4 regions of the Billgrantia diversa genome follow, and region 4 is predicted to be linked to each of the others. Evidence: predicted binding sites of a transcription regulator. Region 4 holds the regulator's gene; each other region holds the start of a gene.
The links. The regulator sigma-54, encoded in region 4, starts transcription at its own class of promoters, with help from an activator protein. The targets are predictions, from matches to a motif close to TGGCACNNNNNTTGCTNT.
Positions count from the first base shown of each region.

Region 1: HNO52_RS05935 (nitrate reductase) is a predicted target of sigma-54. The motif match lies at 2,922-2,939, and genes of this name have one in related genera.
Region 2: HNO52_RS20040 (P-II family nitrogen regulator) is a predicted target of sigma-54. The motif match lies at 2,201-2,218, and genes of this name have one in related genera.
Region 3: speB (agmatinase) is a predicted target of sigma-54. The motif match lies at 1,820-1,837, and genes of this name have one in related genera.

Region 1 is NZ_CP053382.1:1,257,456-1,261,944, reverse strand. It holds gene HNO52_RS05935 (nitrate reductase) at 1-2,774, opposite strand, end outside; gene cobA (uroporphyrinogen-III C-methyltransferase) at 1-31, opposite strand, end outside; gene HNO52_RS05930 (ANTAR domain-containing response regulator) at 3,211-3,834, shown strand; gene HNO52_RS05925 (CmpA/NrtA family ABC transporter substrate-binding protein) at 3,831-4,489, shown strand, end outside.
Region 2 is NZ_CP053382.1:4,298,844-4,303,332, forward strand. It holds gene HNO52_RS20030 (YifB family Mg chelatase-like AAA ATPase) at 76-1,581, opposite strand; gene HNO52_RS20035 (accessory factor UbiK family protein) at 1,657-1,986, opposite strand; gene HNO52_RS20040 (P-II family nitrogen regulator) at 2,278-2,616, shown strand; gene HNO52_RS20045 (ammonium transporter AmtB) at 2,654-3,979, shown strand; gene glnK (P-II family nitrogen regulator) at 4,114-4,452, shown strand.
Region 3 is NZ_CP053382.1:2,100,520-2,105,008, reverse strand. It holds gene HNO52_RS09730 (pyridoxal phosphate-dependent aminotransferase) at 1-284, shown strand, start outside; gene HNO52_RS09725 (sigma-54 interaction domain-containing protein) at 275-1,687, opposite strand; gene speB (agmatinase) at 1,881-2,831, shown strand; gene HNO52_RS09715 (YjiH family protein) at 2,876-4,258, shown strand; gene HNO52_RS09710 (5-guanidino-2-oxopentanoate decarboxylase) at 4,283-4,489, shown strand, end outside.
Region 4 is NZ_CP053382.1:2,899,269-2,903,757, forward strand. It holds gene HNO52_RS13390 (KdsC family phosphatase) at 1-212, shown strand, start outside; gene lptC (LPS export ABC transporter periplasmic protein LptC) at 225-845, shown strand; gene lptA (lipopolysaccharide transport periplasmic protein LptA) at 842-1,381, shown strand; gene lptB (LPS export ABC transporter ATP-binding protein) at 1,388-2,113, shown strand; gene HNO52_RS13410 (RNA polymerase factor sigma-54) at 2,271-3,692, shown strand; gene hpf (ribosome hibernation-promoting factor, HPF/YfiA family) at 3,801-4,109, shown strand; gene ptsN (PTS IIA-like nitrogen regulatory protein PtsN) at 4,116-4,489, shown strand, end outside.

The sequences.
Region 1 (4,489 bases), 1.6 Mb from region 4:
GCATTGTCTTCAAGTGGCTCAGCGCTCGCATGGGCCTTCTCCTCTTCGATAAGCGATTTCAGCTCGGGAATGCAGCTTCCGCACTGGGTACCACAGGCCAGCCTGGCGCCCAGCGCCTCGACGCTGTCATCGCCTTCACGTATGGCCCCTAGGATAGCGCGTTGACCTACCTGATGGCAGCTGCAGACCACGGGACCCTGGTTGGCGGCGCCGTCGTCGCAGCCCGCCAGCAGGCGTCGGCGGTGCGGCGGCGCCAGCCCTTCCCCGTTGGCGGCCTCAGCGAAGCGCGCGGCCAGCCAGCTCAGGTTGGGCAGCTCCCTGGGCGCACCCGACATGAACCACCAGCGCAGGCGGCCCGCCTCATCGACCCCGGCGGCGCGCAGGCGGCCGCTGGCGGGGTCGGTGCACCACAGCGTGGGTGCCGGCAGCTCGGCTTCCAGCCAGGACAGCCAGTCGCGTTCGGCCTTCTCAACCCCGCCGCAGGCGCCTTCCACCCCGCCGCAGGCGCTCGGCTCACCGCCGGCCAGTTGCCAGCGCTGGCAGTCGCCCAGCGGAATGCGTGCCCAGTAGCGGCTCTCGTCGCACCAGGCCGTTTCCGCCACGCCCAGGTCGTCGGCTACCAGTAGCGTGGCCTCCCAGCCCAGTGGCAGCGGCTCCAACGCAACAGCGCCATGCTTGGACTCCGGCTGGCCGGAAATCGGGTCGAGGTGTGCCTCGAGCAGCTCGCCCATGAGTGCCGCCCCGCTGAAGTGGCGGCTCCAATGCATCGGCACGAACACCTCACCGCGGCGCTGCCCGCGCGACACCCGCACGCGGCCGATGTAGCTGCCGCCCGCGCCGTGCAGTTGGGCCAGCGTATGCTCTTCCACCCCCAGCTCGCAGGCGTCTTCAGGGGCGATCTCGATGAACGGTTCGGCACGGTGGTTCATCAAGCGCGGCGCACGCCCGGTACGGGACATGGTGTGCCACTGGTCGCGAATACGCCCGGTGTTGAGCCGCAGCGGGCGCGTGGCGTCCAGCGCCTGTGCCGGCGGCCGCGGGCTCACCGGCAGCATCCGCGCGCGGCCATCTGGCGTGGCGAAGCGGCCATCGGTGAACAGCCGGGCGGTGCCGTGAGGGGCGCCGGCATTGACCGGCCACTGGATCGGCGTCAGGGCGTCGTAGGCGGCCCGGTCGAGCCCGACCAGGCCGGAGATATCGAACAGCCGGCGGCTCTCACCCGGGCGCTCACCGTTCTCGAAGCCCGAGAGCCGGGCGTGCTCGTCGAAGATCTCGCTTGGGTGGCTGTAGTCGAAGGCTTCGCCGAAGCCCAGCCGCTTGGCCACCTCGCAGACGATCCACCAGTCGTGGCGCGCCTCCCCCGGTGGCGGCAGGATGCCGCGCTGGCGCGAGATGCGCCGCTCGGAGTTGGTCACGGTGCCGTCCTTCTCCGACCAGCTCGACGCCGGCAGCACGATGTCGGCATAGGCCAGCAGGTCGGCGTCGGCCATGCACTCGGAGACGATCACCTGCGGGCACTTCTCGAGTGCCGCGCGCACCCGGTCGGCACGCGGCAGGCTCACGGCGGGATTGGTGGCCATGATCCACAGTGCCTGCACCTCGCCGCGCTCGATCGCCTCGAACAGCGCCACCGCCTTGTGGCCGGGGCCATCGGGCAGGCACGGCACCCGCCGCTCGGTGGCCCAGAAACGCGTGACGCGATCCCGCGCACCGGGGGTGTCGTAGTCCATGTGGGCGGCGAGCTGGTTGGCCAGCCCGCCCACCTCGCGCCCGCCCATGGCGTTGGGCTGGCCGGTGATCGAGAACGGCCCCGCCCCGGGCAGGCCGATCTTGCCGCCCGCCAGGTGGCAATTGATGATGGCGTTGCCCTTGTCGGTGCCGCTGGACGACTGGTTGATACCCTGGGAGAACAGCGTGACCACGTGCAGGTGGCTGGCGAACCAGTAGAAGAAAGTTTCCAGGCGCTCGGCATCGACGTCACAGTCGGCGGCGATAGCCTCGACGCCGGCATCCTGCTCGCGCGCCGCGGCCAGTGCCTCGTCGAAGCCCTGAACATGGGCTTCCAGGTAGACCCAGTCGAGCTTGTTGCGCTTGGCCATCCACGCCAGCAGCCCGGTGAACAGGCGCGCATCGCTACCCGGCTTGAGCCCCAGGTAGAGATCGGCGATCTCGCAGGTGTCGGTGACCCGTGGGTCGATCACCACCACCCGCAGCAGCGGGTTGCGCTGCTTGGCCACCTTCAGGCGCTGGTAGAGCACCGGGTGGTTCCAGGCCAGGTTGGAGCCCACCAACACCACCAGCTCTGCCTCTTCGAGATCCTCGTAGCTGCACGGCACGGCATCGGCGCCGAAGGCGCGCTTGTGGGCGGCCACCGCCGAGGCCATGCACAGCCGTGAGTTGGTATCCAGGTGCGGCGTACCGAGAAAGCCCTTGAACAGCTTGTTGGCGACGTAGTAATCCTCGGTCAGCAGCTGCCCGGAGAGGTAGGCGGCCACCGCCTGGGAGCCGTGGGTGGCCTGCACCGCCGTGAGCCGCTCGGCTATCGTTGTCAGCGCCGTCTCCCAGTCCACCTCGACGCCGTCGACCCGCGGCCGGGTCAGGCGGCCGTGGTTGCCCAGCGTCTCGTGCAGGGCCGAGCCCTTCACACACAGCCGGCCGAAGTTGGCCGGGTGCTCCGGGTCGCCCTGCACGTCGACGATCTCGCCGTCCTCGACGCAGGCCAGCACGCCACAGCCGACGCCACAGTAGGGGCAAGTGGTTCGGGCCTCGCGCATGTCCATCTCCTGTCTCGTCGTTCGCGTAACGACGACGCCCGCCAACGGCCGTCCCCAAGGGGTGGCGGTTGGCGGGCGTCGTTGCCGCTTGGGGCGCTGAACGTTGCGCTCCCATTGAATTCACCTGATTTCTTTCTACCAAGCAATCAAGCAGGATGTGTGCCATGTGGCGTATAACTCGACCGTTTCAGGCAGATGTCTCTTCCGCTGCCGCATACTCGTCGGCTTGCCCATGCGTCAGCGCACCATGAACCGGCAGGGCCGACGCCCGCAATGCACCAGTCTGGTGCCAGAATGCCAACCGGAACGCTGCGACGCAGCAACCGCCCCATAAGCCACCCTTCGCCAGGCTGCGCCAGGAGCGCGGGAACTCACATTTGGAATGGTTCTTGCTTGACAAGGGACGGAGCCTTAGCCAGACACGAGCGACGCCACTATGCCATCACCCCTGAACATCCTGCTGGTCGACGACGAGGTGGTACGCGCCGCCATGGTCGAGGAGGCATTGATGGCCGAAGGGCACCGGGTCATCTGCCGGCTCGCGAGCCCGGCCAGCCTCAACCAGATGGTCGAACGCCACCAGCCCGACGTGGTGATCATCGACATGGAGAGCCCCGACCGCGACACGCTGGAAAGCATGGCGCTGCTCAACCGCGAGAACCCGCGCCCGGTGGTGTTCTTCGCCGACCAGCACGACTCCGACATGCTGCAGGCCGCGCTCAAGTCCGGCGTCAGCGCCTATGTGGTCGACGGCCTGGTGCCCGAGCGGGTCGAATCCATCGTCGAGGTGGCCATCGCCCGCTTCGACGCCTTCCAGAGCATGCGCCAGGAACTGGACAAGGCACGCAACCAGCTGACCGAACGCAAGCGCATCGAACGCGCCAAGGGCCTGCTGATGAAGCACCAGAACTGCGACGAGGAGCAGGCCTACCGCATGCTGCGCAAGCTGGCAATGGACCGCGGCCAGCGCATCGCCGAGGTCGCCGACAGCGTCATCGACATTCTCGCCCGCCTGAACCCGACCGTGCCCGCCTCCGAACCACGGGGATCCCGCTCATGAGCCACCCGCAACACCACGCCAACTCGCCGGAACTCGAGCGCATCTCCCTCGGTTTCGTTCCACTGCTCGACGCCGCCCTGCTGATCGTCGCCCGCGAACGGGGCTGCTTCACCGCCCAGGGGCTGGATGTCAGCCTGTCGCGGGAGAACGCCTGGACCACCCTGCGCGACAAGGTCGCCGCCGGCCTGCTCGACGGCGCCCAGATGCTCGCCCCCATGCCGCTGGCCATGAGCCTGGGGCTGGGGCGCGCCCCCTGCGAAACGCTGGCCCCGCTGTTGCTCAGCCGCAACGGCAATACCGTGACGCTGTCCGACGCCCTGTGCCAGGCCAGCGGCGCCACGCTCGGCAGCGACCCGGCCGACAGCGCCCTGGCGCTGGGCAACTGGCTACGCGGCAAGGGCAGCGGCAAGCGCCCGCGCCTGGCCATGGTCTACCCCTACTCCTGCCAGCACTATCAGCTGCGCGAATGGCTCACCCTGGGCGACATCGCCCCCGACCGCGACGTGGAGTTGGTCGCCCTGCCGCCGCCGCGCATGGTCGAAGCCCTGCGCGACGGGCAGATCGACGGTTTCTGTGCCGGCGAGCCCTGGGGCACCCTGGCCCGCCATTGCGAGGTGGGCCGGCTGGTGACCACCGGCGCCCAGCTATGGCCCAA
Region 2 (4,489 bases), 1.4 Mb from region 4:
GGCCTTGGATGACGAAGCGGCTCGCCATCCTCGTGGCGAGTCGCTTCTAAGCGTAGTCGCCTCCCGCGAATGCCCTCAACCCTGGCGCAACTGCCTATCGAGCTGGCGGTACCCAATCGCCTCCATCAGCTCGCCGCGCTCCGGATGCGGTTTGGCGGCCAGGTCGGCCAGCGTCAGCGCCACCCGCAGCACCCGGTGATAGGCGCGCGCCGAGAGGCGCAGGCGCTCTAGCACGCCGGCCAGCCAGACACGGTCGGCCGTCGACAGGGCACAGGCGGCCTCCAGCTCGCGCCCGCCGAGGTGGGCGTTGAGCGCACCGCGCGCATACTGGCGCTCGCGGGCAGCCATGACCCGGGCGCGCACCTCCGCCGAGCTTTCGCCCACTTCGCGAGACGTGAGCTGCTCCGGCGGCAGCGCCGGCACTTCGATCTGCAGGTCGATACGATCGAGTAGCGGTCCCGAGAGCCGCGACTGGTAGCGCTGGATCTGCGCGGCGGTGCACTGGCAGGCCTGGCGCGGATCGCCCAAGTGACCGCAGGGGCACGGGTTCATTGCCGCTACCAGTTGAAAGCGGGCGGGGAAGCGGCGCTCATGATTGGCGCGAGCGATGTGGATGCGCCCCGACTCCATCGGCTCGCGCATCACCTCGAGCACGTGGCGGCTGAATTCCGGCAGCTCGTCGAGGAACAGCACGCCGTGGTGAGCCAGCGAGATCTCTCCAGGCCGCGGCCAGGAGCCGCCGCCGACCAGGGCCACGGCGCTGGCGGTGTGGTGCGGCGCGCGGAAGGGCCGACGCCCCCACTGTTCGGCCAGCGGCAGGCCGCACACCGAACGGATGGCGGCCACTTCCAGCGCCTCCTCCTCGGTGAGTTCCGGCAAGATACCCGGCAGGCGGCTGGCCAGCATGGTCTTGCCGGTGCCGGGCGGGCCGGCGAAGAGCAGGTTGTGCGAACCGGCCGCGGCGATCTCCAGCGCACGGCGGGCCTGGTGCTGGCCGCGTACCTCGGCCAGGTCGCCCTCGCGGTTATCGGTGACGGGTGGCGCCTCGAGGCGATGCGCGGCGATCGGCTTCTGCCCCAGCAGGTGCGCCATCACGTCGAGCAGGTGCTCGGCCGGTAGTACCTGAAGATCTCCGGCCAGTGCCGCTTCGTCGGCGTTCTCCTTGGGCACGATCAGCTTGCGCCCCGCCCGGCGTGCCGCCAGGGCCAGCGGCAACACGCCGTTGATGGGGCGCAGGCGACCGTCCAGCGCCAGCTCGCCGACGCTCTCGATCTCTTCGAGGGCCTCGCCGGGAAGCTGGCCGGAGGCGATCAGGATGCCCAGTGCAATGGGCAGATCGAAGCGCCCGCCGACCTTGGGCAGGTCGGCGGGCGCCAGGTTGAGCACGATTCTTCGCGTATTGGGAAAATCGAAGCCGGCATTGACGAGGGCGCTGCGCACCCGCTCACGGCTCTCCTTGACGGCGGCCTCGGGCAGGCCCACCAACGTCATCCCCGGCAGGCCATTGGCCAGGTGTACCTCGACCTGTACCTCGGGCGCTTCCAGCCCCAGGCCGGCCCGTGTGGCAACGATCGCCAGCATCGTGCAGTCCCTCGCAGTCCATTAGCGTAAGGGCTAGATACTAGCACTATGCCGCAGCGGGCTCTCCACGCTGGCTCAGCGCTGGGCCTCGTCGGGCCCGGTTTCATCCGTGTCGTTGGCCTCGGGCGACGTGAGAGTGGCCTGGGTCACCGGCGTCTCGCGGGCCGCCAGCGCCGTCTCCAGGGCCGCGACCTGCTGCTCCAGGGCTTCGACGCGAATTCGCGTGCGCTGCAGCACGTCCATCAAGATGTCGAAATCTTCGCGCGATACCAGCTCGAGGCGGTCGAAAGTACCGCGCACGATCTGCTGCACGCCCTTCTGGAATTCCTCCGGCGCCTGGGCTGCCCCCTGCAGGCGTTCGCCCAGCTGTTGTGCCAGCCGGCTGATGGGATCCTGATTCGCCATGGTGCGCTTCTCCTGTTGGCCTGCACATGTTGCCCTACAGCATACGCAAGGCCCCGCATCGACGCATGCCCTTCTCCCGCCCCCTCATGGCGCACCTGCACTGCGCCCAAGCACCAGCCTGGTGCAAGGCGGCGGTAGCCATTGCGCCATTGGAGCGCATTGCACAGAGGAACATTGCTGCAAACTACTGTTTATGAGATGCAAAAGCTGAGCCTGGCACGGTCTGCGCATGACGCGTCATACAGCCGGCTGGCGACCCTCGCCGCCTTTATTCCAGCAGGGAGAGACGCGATGAAGCTCATCACCGCCATCATCAAGCCGTTCAAGCTCGACGACGTCCGCGAGGCGCTGGCCGACAACGGCGTCCAAGGCATCACCGTGACCGAAGTCAAAGGCTTCGGCCGCCAGAAAGGTCACACCGAGCTCTATCGTGGCGCCGAATACGTGGTCGACTTCCTGCCCAAGGTGAAGGTCGAAGTCGCCGTTGACGACTCGCGCCTGGAATCCGTACTCGATGCCATTTGCAGTGCGGCCAACAGCGGCAAGATTGGCGACGGCAAGGTCTTCGTGACTCCGCTGGAGGATGTGATCCGCATCCGTACCGGCGAACGTGGCGCCGACGCCGTGTAACGGCTTCCAACATTACAAGAGCGATGGAGAAACTCTCATGAACGAACTTGCCGAGTTGAGCTACGCGCTCGACACCTTCTACTTCCTGATATGCGGCGTGCTGGTCATGTGGATGGCCGCCGGCTTCTCGATGCTCGAGGCCGGCCTGGTCCGTGCCAAGAACACCGCCGAGATCCTGACCAAGAATATCGCGCTGTTCGCCATCGCCTGCACCATGTACCTGCTGGTGGGCTACGCCATCATGTATTCGAGCGATGCCGGCGGCATCTTGCCCAACCTGGGCGTGCTGATCGGCAGCGAAAACGGCGTCGACGCCGTCATCGCCGGCGGCGACGATGCCCCCTACTACTCCATGCGCGCCGACTTCTTCTTCCAGGTAGTGTTCGTCGCCACCGCCATGTCGATCGTCTCCGGCGCCGTGGCCGAGCGCATGAAACTGTGGGCCTTCCTCGCCTTCGCCGTGGTCATGACCGGGGTCATCTATCCGGTATCAGGCTACTGGACCTGGGGCGGCGGCTGGCTCTCCGAGCTGGGCTTCTCCGACTATGCCGGCTCCGGCATCGTGCACATGGCCGGCGCCGCCGCAGCCCTCGCCGGTGTGCTGGTCCTTGGCCCGCGCAAGGGCAAGTACGGCAAGGACGGCAGCATCCACGCCATCCCCGGCGCCAACCTGCCGCTGGCCACCGTCGGTACCTTCATCCTGTGGATGGGCTGGTTCGGCTTCAACGGCGGCTCCGAGCTCAAGCTTTCCGACGTCGCTTCGGCCAACAACGTGGCCCAGGTGCTGGTCAATACCAATGCTGCCGCCGCGGGTGGCGTCATCGCTGCGCTGATCCTGGCCAAGCTGTGGTTCCGCAAGGCCGACCTGACCATGGCGCTGAACGGCGCGCTGGCCGGACTGGTGGCCATCACTGCCGGCCCGCTGACACCCTCCGCGCTGGGCGCCACGCTGATCGGTGCCGTGGGCGGGATCATCGTGGTGGCTGCCATCGTGACTCTGGACAAGCTCAAGATCGACGATCCGGTCGGCGCCATCTCGGTGCACGGCGTGGTCGGCGTCTGGGGCCTGCTGGCGGTGCCGCTCACCAACGGGGACGCCACCTTCGGTCCCCAGATCGTCGGAGCGATCGCCATCTTCGCCTGGGTCTTCGCTGCCAGCCTGGTCGTGTGGCTGGTCATCAAGGCCATCATGGGCGTTCGCGTCAGCGAGGAGGAGGAGTACGAAGGGGTCGACCTGGCCGAGTGCGGCATGGAAGCCTATCCCGAGTTCAGCGTCGCCAGAGTCTATGGCGGCAGCGGCGGCCGGCCGCAGTCTGGCGGCTATGCAACCGGCGCAGCGGTTGGCCAGCCGCACGCCGAGTGAGTGCGACCGACTTGCCAAGGCTCCCCGCGGGGGAGCCTTTTTTCTTCCTGCCGAGGGCGGTGTATGCTTGAGGCCAACGATCCGTACCCGCTCGGGTTCACCATGAACCCCGTCCGACCATGAGGAAACAGACCATGAAACTGGTGACCGCCATCATCAAGCCGTTCAAGCTCGACGACGTTCGCGAGTCGCTTTCGGAAATCGGGGTACAGGGCATCACCGTTACCGAGGTGAAGGGCTTCGGCCGTCAGAAGGGCCATACCGAGCTCTACCGCGGGGCCGAGTACGTGGTCGACTTCCTGCCCAAGGTGAAAGTCGAGATCGCCATCGACGACGACCTTGTCGAGCAGGTCATCGACGCCATCACCCAGGTCGCGAATACCGGCAAGATCGGCGACGGCAAGATCTTCATCACCCCGCTGGAGCAGGTGATCCGCATCCGCACCGGTGAAACCGGCAAGGATGCGGTATAAGCTCGAAGCTCGAAGCTCGAAGCTCGAAGCTCGAAGC
Region 3 (4,489 bases), 800 kb from region 4:
TCCATGCGGTCAAGCAGCGCCGCGAGCGGCTGGCCTCGCACTTCCACGACCTGGGCGCCGAGGTGCTGCCCAGCGCGACCAACTTCATCGCCCTGCGCTTGCCCAGTGCGGAGCTGGCGGGACGTCTGAACCAGGAGCTGCTGGAAGCCGGTCGGCTCATCGCCCGCCCCGCCCACCCCGACTTGGGCCACGTGTTGCGCATCACCGCGGTAGAGGACGCCCTAGTGCCCGGCCGCTTCGAGATCCTCGAGCGGGTCATCATGGAAAACTCGGCTCAGCGCTGAATCTTGAGCCCGTGCCGCTTCAGCTTGCGCACCACGCTTGGCTGGCTGATACCCAGCCGTTCGGCGATGGCGTAAGTCGTGGTAAGCGAACGGCACAGCGCCCGCAGCACATCGCATTCGATTCGGGCCAGATAGGCGGCAAGCCCTTCGTCCTCGGCCAATTCCGCCCGCGCCGACGCCGCGTGCGGAGTTGCCATCGTTGCCACGCCCGCGGTGTCGCCCGGCGTGGGCGAGTGAATCAGGTCCCCCGCCGACGAGAGCCAGGCGCGCTCCAGCCAGTTCTCCAGCTCGCGCACGTTGCCCGGCCAGTCGCCTCCCATCAGCTCCGACCACACGCTACCGTGCAGCAGCTTCTGCCGGCCGTAGCGCTGATTGAGTCGTTCCAGGCAGGCCTCGACCAGTGCCGGAATGTCCTCGCGGCGCTCGCGCAGCGGCGGCAGCGTGACCGGAATGACGTTAAGGCGATAATACAGGTCGAGGCGGAACGCGCCCGTCTCGACGCGCTTGGCCAGGTCCTGGTTGGTGGCGACCACCAGGCGGAAGTCGACCTGCCGCTGGCGGGTGTCGCCGAGCCGGGTGACACTGCCGTCCTGGATCACCTTGAGCAGCTTGGTCTGCATCAGTAGTGGCAGCTCGCCGATCTCATCGAGGAACAGCGTGCCGCCCTGGGCCTGCTCCAGCAGCCCCGCCTTGCCCTGGCGTGCCGCACCGCTGAAGGCGCCTGGCTGATAGCCGAACATCTCCGATTCGAACAGGTTTTCGGGAATCGCCCCGCAGTTCACCTCGAGAAAGGGTCCTTCGCGGCGTCGACTCCAGCGGTGCAGCTGGCGGGCGAAGGCGGTCTTGCCGACGCCGGACTCTCCTAGCATGAGCACGGTGGCGTCCGAGGGCGCCACGCGCTTGAGCAGCAGGGCGAGCTCGCGCATCACCTGGCTGCGGATCTCCAGGCTCTCCAGCACATCCTCTAGCTGACCGTCCTCGCCGGCGGCCCCGCTCTGGCTGCGTTTGAGGTGCTCGCTGAAGCGCTTTTGCAAGAGCGCGTACTCGTCCTGCAGCAGTTGCAGGTCGGTGAGATCGCGCGAGCGACTGACGATCCGCTCGAGCCGACCGTTGACATAGACCGGATGCGCCTCGGCAATCACTCGCCTGCCCGTGCCGGTGACCTGCATCAACTGTACCGGCTTGCCACTGCGAATCACCTCCAGGCTGATGGAAGGCTTGAGGACGCCCTCCGCTTCGAGGCGCTGCACCGAACTGCCGATCAAGCGCTCCCGCGCCATGCCATATACCGCCGCCGCCCCCGGGCTCACATCGAGCACGCGGCCCGACCCATCGACGATGAAGAAGTGGTCGTTGGCCGTCTCGACGATGGTACGCACCACCTCTTGGTCGATTTCGCTCATTTCACTCTCGCTGCCCAAGACGCTTGGATTCATTTTTGTATCGTGATGCATAGGTGTATCGACCTTTATCCTGGTCGATCCAAATCTGCATCCGCACATCTCAAGAAGCCCATGATAAGGGCTTTCTGGCATTGGCACGGAAACTGCTACTAGTCACATAGTAAAGCAGATCATGACAAAGCAGAGGCTACCCATGACCGACTACAACCAGCCGCTAGGCGGCAACGACATGCCGCGCTTCGGTGGCCCCGCCACCATGATGCGCCTGCCCACACAGCCCACGGCCGAAGGGTTGGACGTGGCCTTCATCGGCGTACCGCTGGACATCGGCACCTCCAACCGCCCCGGCACCCGCCTGGGGCCGCGCCAGATACGCGACGAGTCGCGCATGCTGCGCCCCTATAACATGGCGACCCGCGCCGCCCCCTTCGACAGCCTGCAGGTGGCCGATATCGGCGACGTGCCGATCAATACCTTCCATCTACCCAAGACCGTGGACATCATCAGCCGCTTCTACGACGAGGTGCTTGGCCACGGCAGCATCCCGCTCACGCTGGGCGGCGACCACCTGATCACGCTACCGATTCTGCGCGCTATCGCCAACAGACATGGCCCGGTGGGGCTGATCCACATCGATGCCCATGCCGACGTCAACGAGCACATGTTCGGCGAGCCTCTGGCCCATGGCACGCCGTTTCGTCGCGCCCAGGAAGAAGGGCTCCTGGCCAAGGGCAAAGTGGCGCAGATCGGGCTGCGCGGCACCGGCTATGCCGCCGAGGACTTCGACTGGTGCCGTCAACAGGGTTTCCGCGTGGTCACCGCCGAGGAGTGCTGGTACCGCTCGCTCGAGCCGCTGATGAAAGAGGTGCGCGAGCAGATGGGCGATACCCCGGTCTATATCACCTTCGACATCGACGGGCTGGACCCCTCCGTCGCCCCCGGCACCGGCACCGTCGAGATGGGCGGCCTGACCTCGGCCCAGGGGCTCGAGATCGTACGTGGCGCCGCCGGGCTGAACATCGTCGGCGGCGACCTGGTCGAGGTCTCGCCGCCCTACGACACCAGCGGCAACACGGCGCTGATGGGCGCCACCCTGCTCTACGAGATGCTCTGCGTCCTGCCGGGCGTCAAGCGCCGCGATTGACATGACACCGCATGAACCTACAACGACAACCCAAGGGTAAACCCATGTCCACCACTGACAACTTTCAGCGAAATGCTGCCGTTCCGGCGCCTTTCGAGCGCAGCAACCTGCTGAAATTCATCGTTCCCTCTGCTATCGGCGTCGGCTTGTTCCTGGTGCCGTTCCAGGTCGGCGACACCATCAACATCGGAATGGGGCTGATGGCCGACGGGCTCAAGGCGCTGCTCGGCGGCGCCCTGCCGGCCATCGCCGTATTCGTACTGGTGCTCTCGGTGCTGGCCACCTCCTGGGTCAAGCTCGCACGGCCTCGCTGGGCCGACAAAGGGGTGCTGCACGACATGTTCCACGTCGGTCCGGTGTGGTTCGGCATGCGCCTCCTCGGGGCGGCCTTCGCCCTGATGACGTACTTCCAGTTCGGGCCCGAGTTCGTCACCGCCTCGTTCACCGGTGGCGTGATGCTCAACGACCTGGCGCCTGTGCTGCTGACCTTTTTCTTCTTCGCCGCCCTGCTGCTGCCGTTCCTGGTCGAGTTCGGCTTCATGGAGTTCATCGGCAGCCTGGTACGCAAGCCGTTCCGGATGATCTTCAACCTGCCCGGGCGCAGTGCCATCGATGCCACCGCCTCGTGGATGGGCTCGGGCACCGTGGGCGTCCTGATCACTACCCAACAGTACGAGCAGGGTTACTACAGCCGTCGCGAAGCCTCGGTCATCGCCACAAACTTCTCTATCGTGTCGATCGCCTTCAGCCTGCTGATCACCAGCTTCGTCGATCTCAACCACATGTTCGTGCAGTTCTACTTCACCGTGGTGGTGGCCGGACTGATCGCCGCAGTCATCGTGCCTCGCCTGCCGCCACTTTCGCGCAAGCCCGATAGCTACTACGAGCCGGTCGGCTGCCAGCTGTCGGAGAAGCGCACCGAGGAAATGGGTCTGCTGCGCTATAGCCTGACCCAGGCAGTACGCCGCGCCGAGCATGCTCCCGGCCCCAGGGAGCTCGCCCGCAACGCGCTGTTCAACGTGGCCGACATCTTCCTCGGCCTGCTGCCGCTGGTATTCGCCATTGGCACCGTGGCGCTGATCCTTGCCGAGTTCACGCCGCTGTTCACCTGGCTCTCCTACCCCATGGTGCCGGTGCTGGAACTGCTGCGCATTCCCGAGGCCGAGGCGGCCGCCCCCGCCACCCTGGTGGGCTTCGCCGACATGTTCCTGCCGGCGGTACTTGCCACCAATATCGAGAGCGAGCTGACCCGCTTCGTCATCGCCTGCCTGTCGCTGACCCAGTTGATATACATGTCGGAGATCGGCGCGCTGCTGCTCAAGTCGAAGATTCCCCTCAAGCTGTGGGAGCTGGTGGCGATCTTCCTGCTACGCACGGCCATCACGCTGCCGATCATCGCTTTCATGGCCCACACCTTCTTCTTCTGAGGTTCGACGATGGAACACGCTCCCATGACCTGCGCCCGGTTGCTGCTGAGGTTCCTGCACGAGCGGTATGCCGTCGACACGGTGTTCGGCATCCCCGGCGTGCATACGGTGGCGCTCTACCGCGGGCTGGAGGACGGCGGCGTGCGCCACGTCACGCCGCGCCACGAGCAGGGCGCCGGCTTCATGGCCGACGGCTACGCCCGCGCCACCGGCAAGCCCGGGGTCTGCCTG
Region 4 (4,489 bases):
GCGGCGACGACCTGCCCGACCTGGCGGCCATCCAGCGTGCCGGTATCGGTATCACCGTCCCCGACACCCCACCCTACCTGCGTGCGCTGGCCGACTACGTCACCGAGCGCCGCGGAGGGCATGGCGCGGTGCGCGAGATCTGCGACATGCTGCTCGAAGCGCAGGGGCATCGCGACGCGCTGGTCGATACCTACCTCCACGGTAAGCGCTGAGGCTGTCCGGATATGCTGAAGCGGCTGCCACGCCCCTCGTTCCGAGTCTGGCTATTCCTGCTGCTGTTGGCGCTCGGCGGCCTGATCGCCTGGCTGGATCCTTGGCGAGAGCCCACTCCCGGACCGGTACCTACCGACGAAGCCGGCGAGCCCGACTACTACCTGAAGCAGGCGCAACTGACCCGCTTCGATGCCGAAGGCAGAGCCCACCAACGCCTGGAGAGCCCGCGTTTGGTGCATACGCCCCACGACGATGTCACCCGCGCCGTCACGCCGCTGGCCCATCTGATCGACCGCGAGGGCCGGCTATGGGTGGCAAGCGGCACGGAAGGCCGCCTCGGCCCGGGCGGCAATCCACTCACGCTCTCGGGTGACGCCCGCCTGTTCGCCCCCGAAGAGCGCTGGCAGCTCGACACAGAAACCCTGCATTTCGACGCCAATGTGGGGCACGCCTGGAGCGACACGCCCGCCCTGCTGCAGCAGCCGCCACAGCGCATGCGCGGCGAGCGCTTCGACGCCTGGATCCATGACAATCGGGCGCGTTTGACCGACAATGTGCGCGGCCACCATGTCCCGGAAGTCGCCCAGCCAGAGCAGGCCGACGCCGCCAACCTAGAGGATTTCACGCCATGAAGCGATGCAGGCTCCCGACCATACGTATGCCACTCACCCTGGCGCTGGTTGGCATGGCGTTGATCGGCCTGGCGGGTAGCGGTTCGATCATGGCGCAGCAGAGTGATGCCGAGCAGCCCATCGAGGTAGAGGCCGACCAACTCGAACTCGACGATCGCGCCGGCACTGCGGTCTACACAGGCGACGTCGATATTCGTCAGGGCAGCATGCGACTCACCGGCGACCGAGTCGAGTTTCAGCGCAATGCGGCCGGCGAGCTTTCGCGTGCCACGGCCCACGGCGAACGCGCCTACATCGAACAGCAGCCCGACCCCGACCAGCCCGTGGTTCGCGGCTGGGGGCGTACCATCATCTATCATGTGGCCGAGCGCAGAGTGGAACTGATCGACCGCGCCGAGCTGCACCAGGGTGGCGACACCTTCGACGGGGGCTATCTCGAGTATTTCCTCGATCGTCGCGTGGTCCAGGCGCGCGCCCAGGGCGAGGGCGTCGAAGGCAGCCAGCGCATTCGCATGACCCTGCAGCCGGAGCGTTGAGTGCCGATGAAGACCTTATACGCCCGGCATTTGGCCAAGAGCTACAAGCGCCGCCGCGTGGTGCACGACATCAGCCTCTCCATCGAACAAGGCCGCGTGGTCGGCCTGCTCGGGCCTAATGGAGCCGGCAAGACCACTTCGTTCTACATGATCGTCGGCCTGGTGAAGGCGGATGCCGGTGAAGTCCATATCGACGACCAGGATCTCTCGCGCAGCGCAATGCACGAGCGCGCACGGGCAGGTATCGGCTACCTGCCCCAGGAGGCATCGATCTTCCGCAAACTCTCGGTGGCCGATAACATCATGGCCATCCTCGAAACGCGCAAGGATCTCGATCACCACGCGCGGCAGGCGAGGCTCGAGCAGTTACTGGAGGAATTCCATGTCACCCACATTCGCGACAACCTTGGCATGAGCCTGTCCGGCGGCGAGCGGCGGCGCGTCGAAATCGCCCGGGCGCTGGCCACCGAGCCGGCTTTCATTCTGCTCGACGAACCCTTCGCCGGGGTTGATCCGATCTCGGTGGGCGAAATCAAGGGGATCATCCGCCAGCTCAAGTCGCGCGACATCGGTGTGCTGATCACCGACCACAACGTCCGCGAGACCCTCGATATCTGTGATTCGGCTTACATCGTCGGCGACGGCCAGATCATTGCCGAAGGGGACGCCGAGGCGATCCTGGCCAACAGGCGGGTCCGGGAAGTTTACCTCGGGGAAGACTTCCGCCTATAACGCACTTTTTCTCATCATGCAAGCGCATGATCTCTAATTAATTATTTGTATTAGGCATGCATATTGCCAATGGCATGCTTATTGCACCCACCCCTCTTGCAAGTCAGCGTCCGCCAGTCTAGGGTAGAGTCTTTCCGGCAAATGAGCCCTTACCCTCATGGCCATGAAAGCATCCTTGCAATTGCGCGTCGGCACCCAGCTGACCATGACTCCCCAACTGCAGCAGGCCATTGCCCTGCTGCAGCTCTCGACCCTCGATCTTCGCCAGGAGATCCAGCAGGCGCTGGAATCCAACCCTATGCTGGAGCTCGACGACGGCTTCGGCGAGCAGGCCGCCAGCGAAATCCAGAGCGATGATTGGGCCGACGAGATACCCAGTGAGCTTTCCACCGACAGCGACTGGACGGATACCTATCCCGACCATGGTACGAGCTCAGGCAGCGCCACCGGCGAAGGCCCGGATTTCGAGCGCCAGGCCTCGGCGCAGACGCTGACCGGCCATCTGATCTGGCAACTGGCGATGACCGACTTGAGCGACCGTCAGCGTCAGATTGCCGAAAGCCTGATCGATGCCGTCGACGGCACGGGTTACCTGGCCCAGCCCCTCGAAGAGATTCGCGACGGCCTGCGCCGGCAAGGACTAGAAGGCTTGCCCACACGGGAAGTCGAGCAGGTCTTGCTGCGTCTGCAGCAGTTCGAGCCGACCGGCGTGTTCGCTCGCGACCTGCGCGAGTGCCTGATGCTACAGCTGGCTGCGCTGCCTGACGATACACCGCTGCTGCCCCAGACTCGTCGGCTGGTGCGCCAGTTTCTCGAGGCACTGGCCGCTGATGATCGTCGCCTGCTCAAGCGTCGTCTGGGTCTGGACGACAAATCGCTGGACGAGGTCATTGCCCTGGTTCGCTCGCTCGATCCGCGTCCCGGCAGCGCCTATGCCGATGTCGGCAGCAGCTACGTCACGCCGGACCTGGTCGCTTACCACGATGAATCCGGCTGGCGCGTGGAACTCAATGCCGAGGCCCTGCCCCGGCTACGCCTCCAGCCCGACTACGTGGCGCTGGTGCGCCGTGCCGACAAGAGTCAGGACAACCAATTTCTCAAGGATCACCTGCAGGAAGCCCGCTGGCTGATGAAAAGCCTCGCCAGCCGCAACGACACCCTGCTGCGGGTTGGGCGCGAGATCATGGCCCGCCAGATCGACTTTCTCGAACACGGCGAGGAGGGAATGAAACCACTGGTGCTGGCCGACATTGCCCAGGCGGTGGAGATGCACGAATCGACCATTTCGCGGGTGACGACACAGAAGTTCATCCATACGCCCCGCGGCGTTTTCGAACTGAAGTACTTCTTCTCCAGTCATGTCGGCGGCAACGGTGACGGCGACGTCCACTCGAGCACGGCGATCCGCGCCCGTATCCGCAAGCTGATCGCCGAAGAGACGCCGCGCAAGCCGCTCTCCGACAGCCGCTTGGTCGACCTGCTGGCCGCGGATGGCATTCAAGTCGCCCGCCGCACGGTTGCCAAGTACCGTGAAGCTCTGGGAATTCCTTCCTCGAGCGAGCGCAAGCGTTTTCGCTGATGCCTCGAATCAACCTTGATCCCCGACAATCCCGCCGCTCGAGGGGGTATGCAGGGCAGTAAAAAGGGTTACAATCGAGCTACCACCCGAAGGACGAAGGAGCTTGTCATGCAAGTCAACATCACCGGCCATCATGTTGAGCTGACCGATTCACTGCGTGACTATGTGAGCGAGAAGCTGAGCCGCGTCCAGCGACACTATGACAACATTACCAATGTGCAAGTCACGCTCTCGATCGAGAAGGAGCGTCAGCAGGCCGCCTGCACGCTGCATGCCGCCGGCGCCGATCTGCATGCCGAAGCTTCCGATCAGGACATGTACGCCGCAATTGATGCGCTGACCGACAAGCTCGATCGTCAACTGGTTAAACACAAGGAAAAGGCCCAGGCTCGCGCCCAGGGCGCCGGCATTCGCTGAGTTGCCATGACACTGGAAACCATCCTGCCTCCGGAACGCGCTCTGTTCGACGTTCCCGGGGGCAGCAAGAAGAGGGTGCTGGAGTTCTTCAGCACCTTCATTGCGCAGAATACTCCGAGCCTCGACAGTCAGGAGGTCTTCGGCAGACTCGTCGGTCGTGAGAGGTTGGGCAGTACCGGCATCGGCAATGGTGTGGCCATTCCCCATGCCCGTAGCCCGCACTGTCATAACCCCGTAGCGACCTTTCTCAAACTTGCCGAACCCATCGACTTCGACGCCATCGACGGCGAGCCGGTCGATCTGGTGTTCGTGCTTTTGGTACCGGAAGAAGCCGACGATACGCATCTGTCGCTGCTGAGCCAGGTGGCTAGCGTCATGAA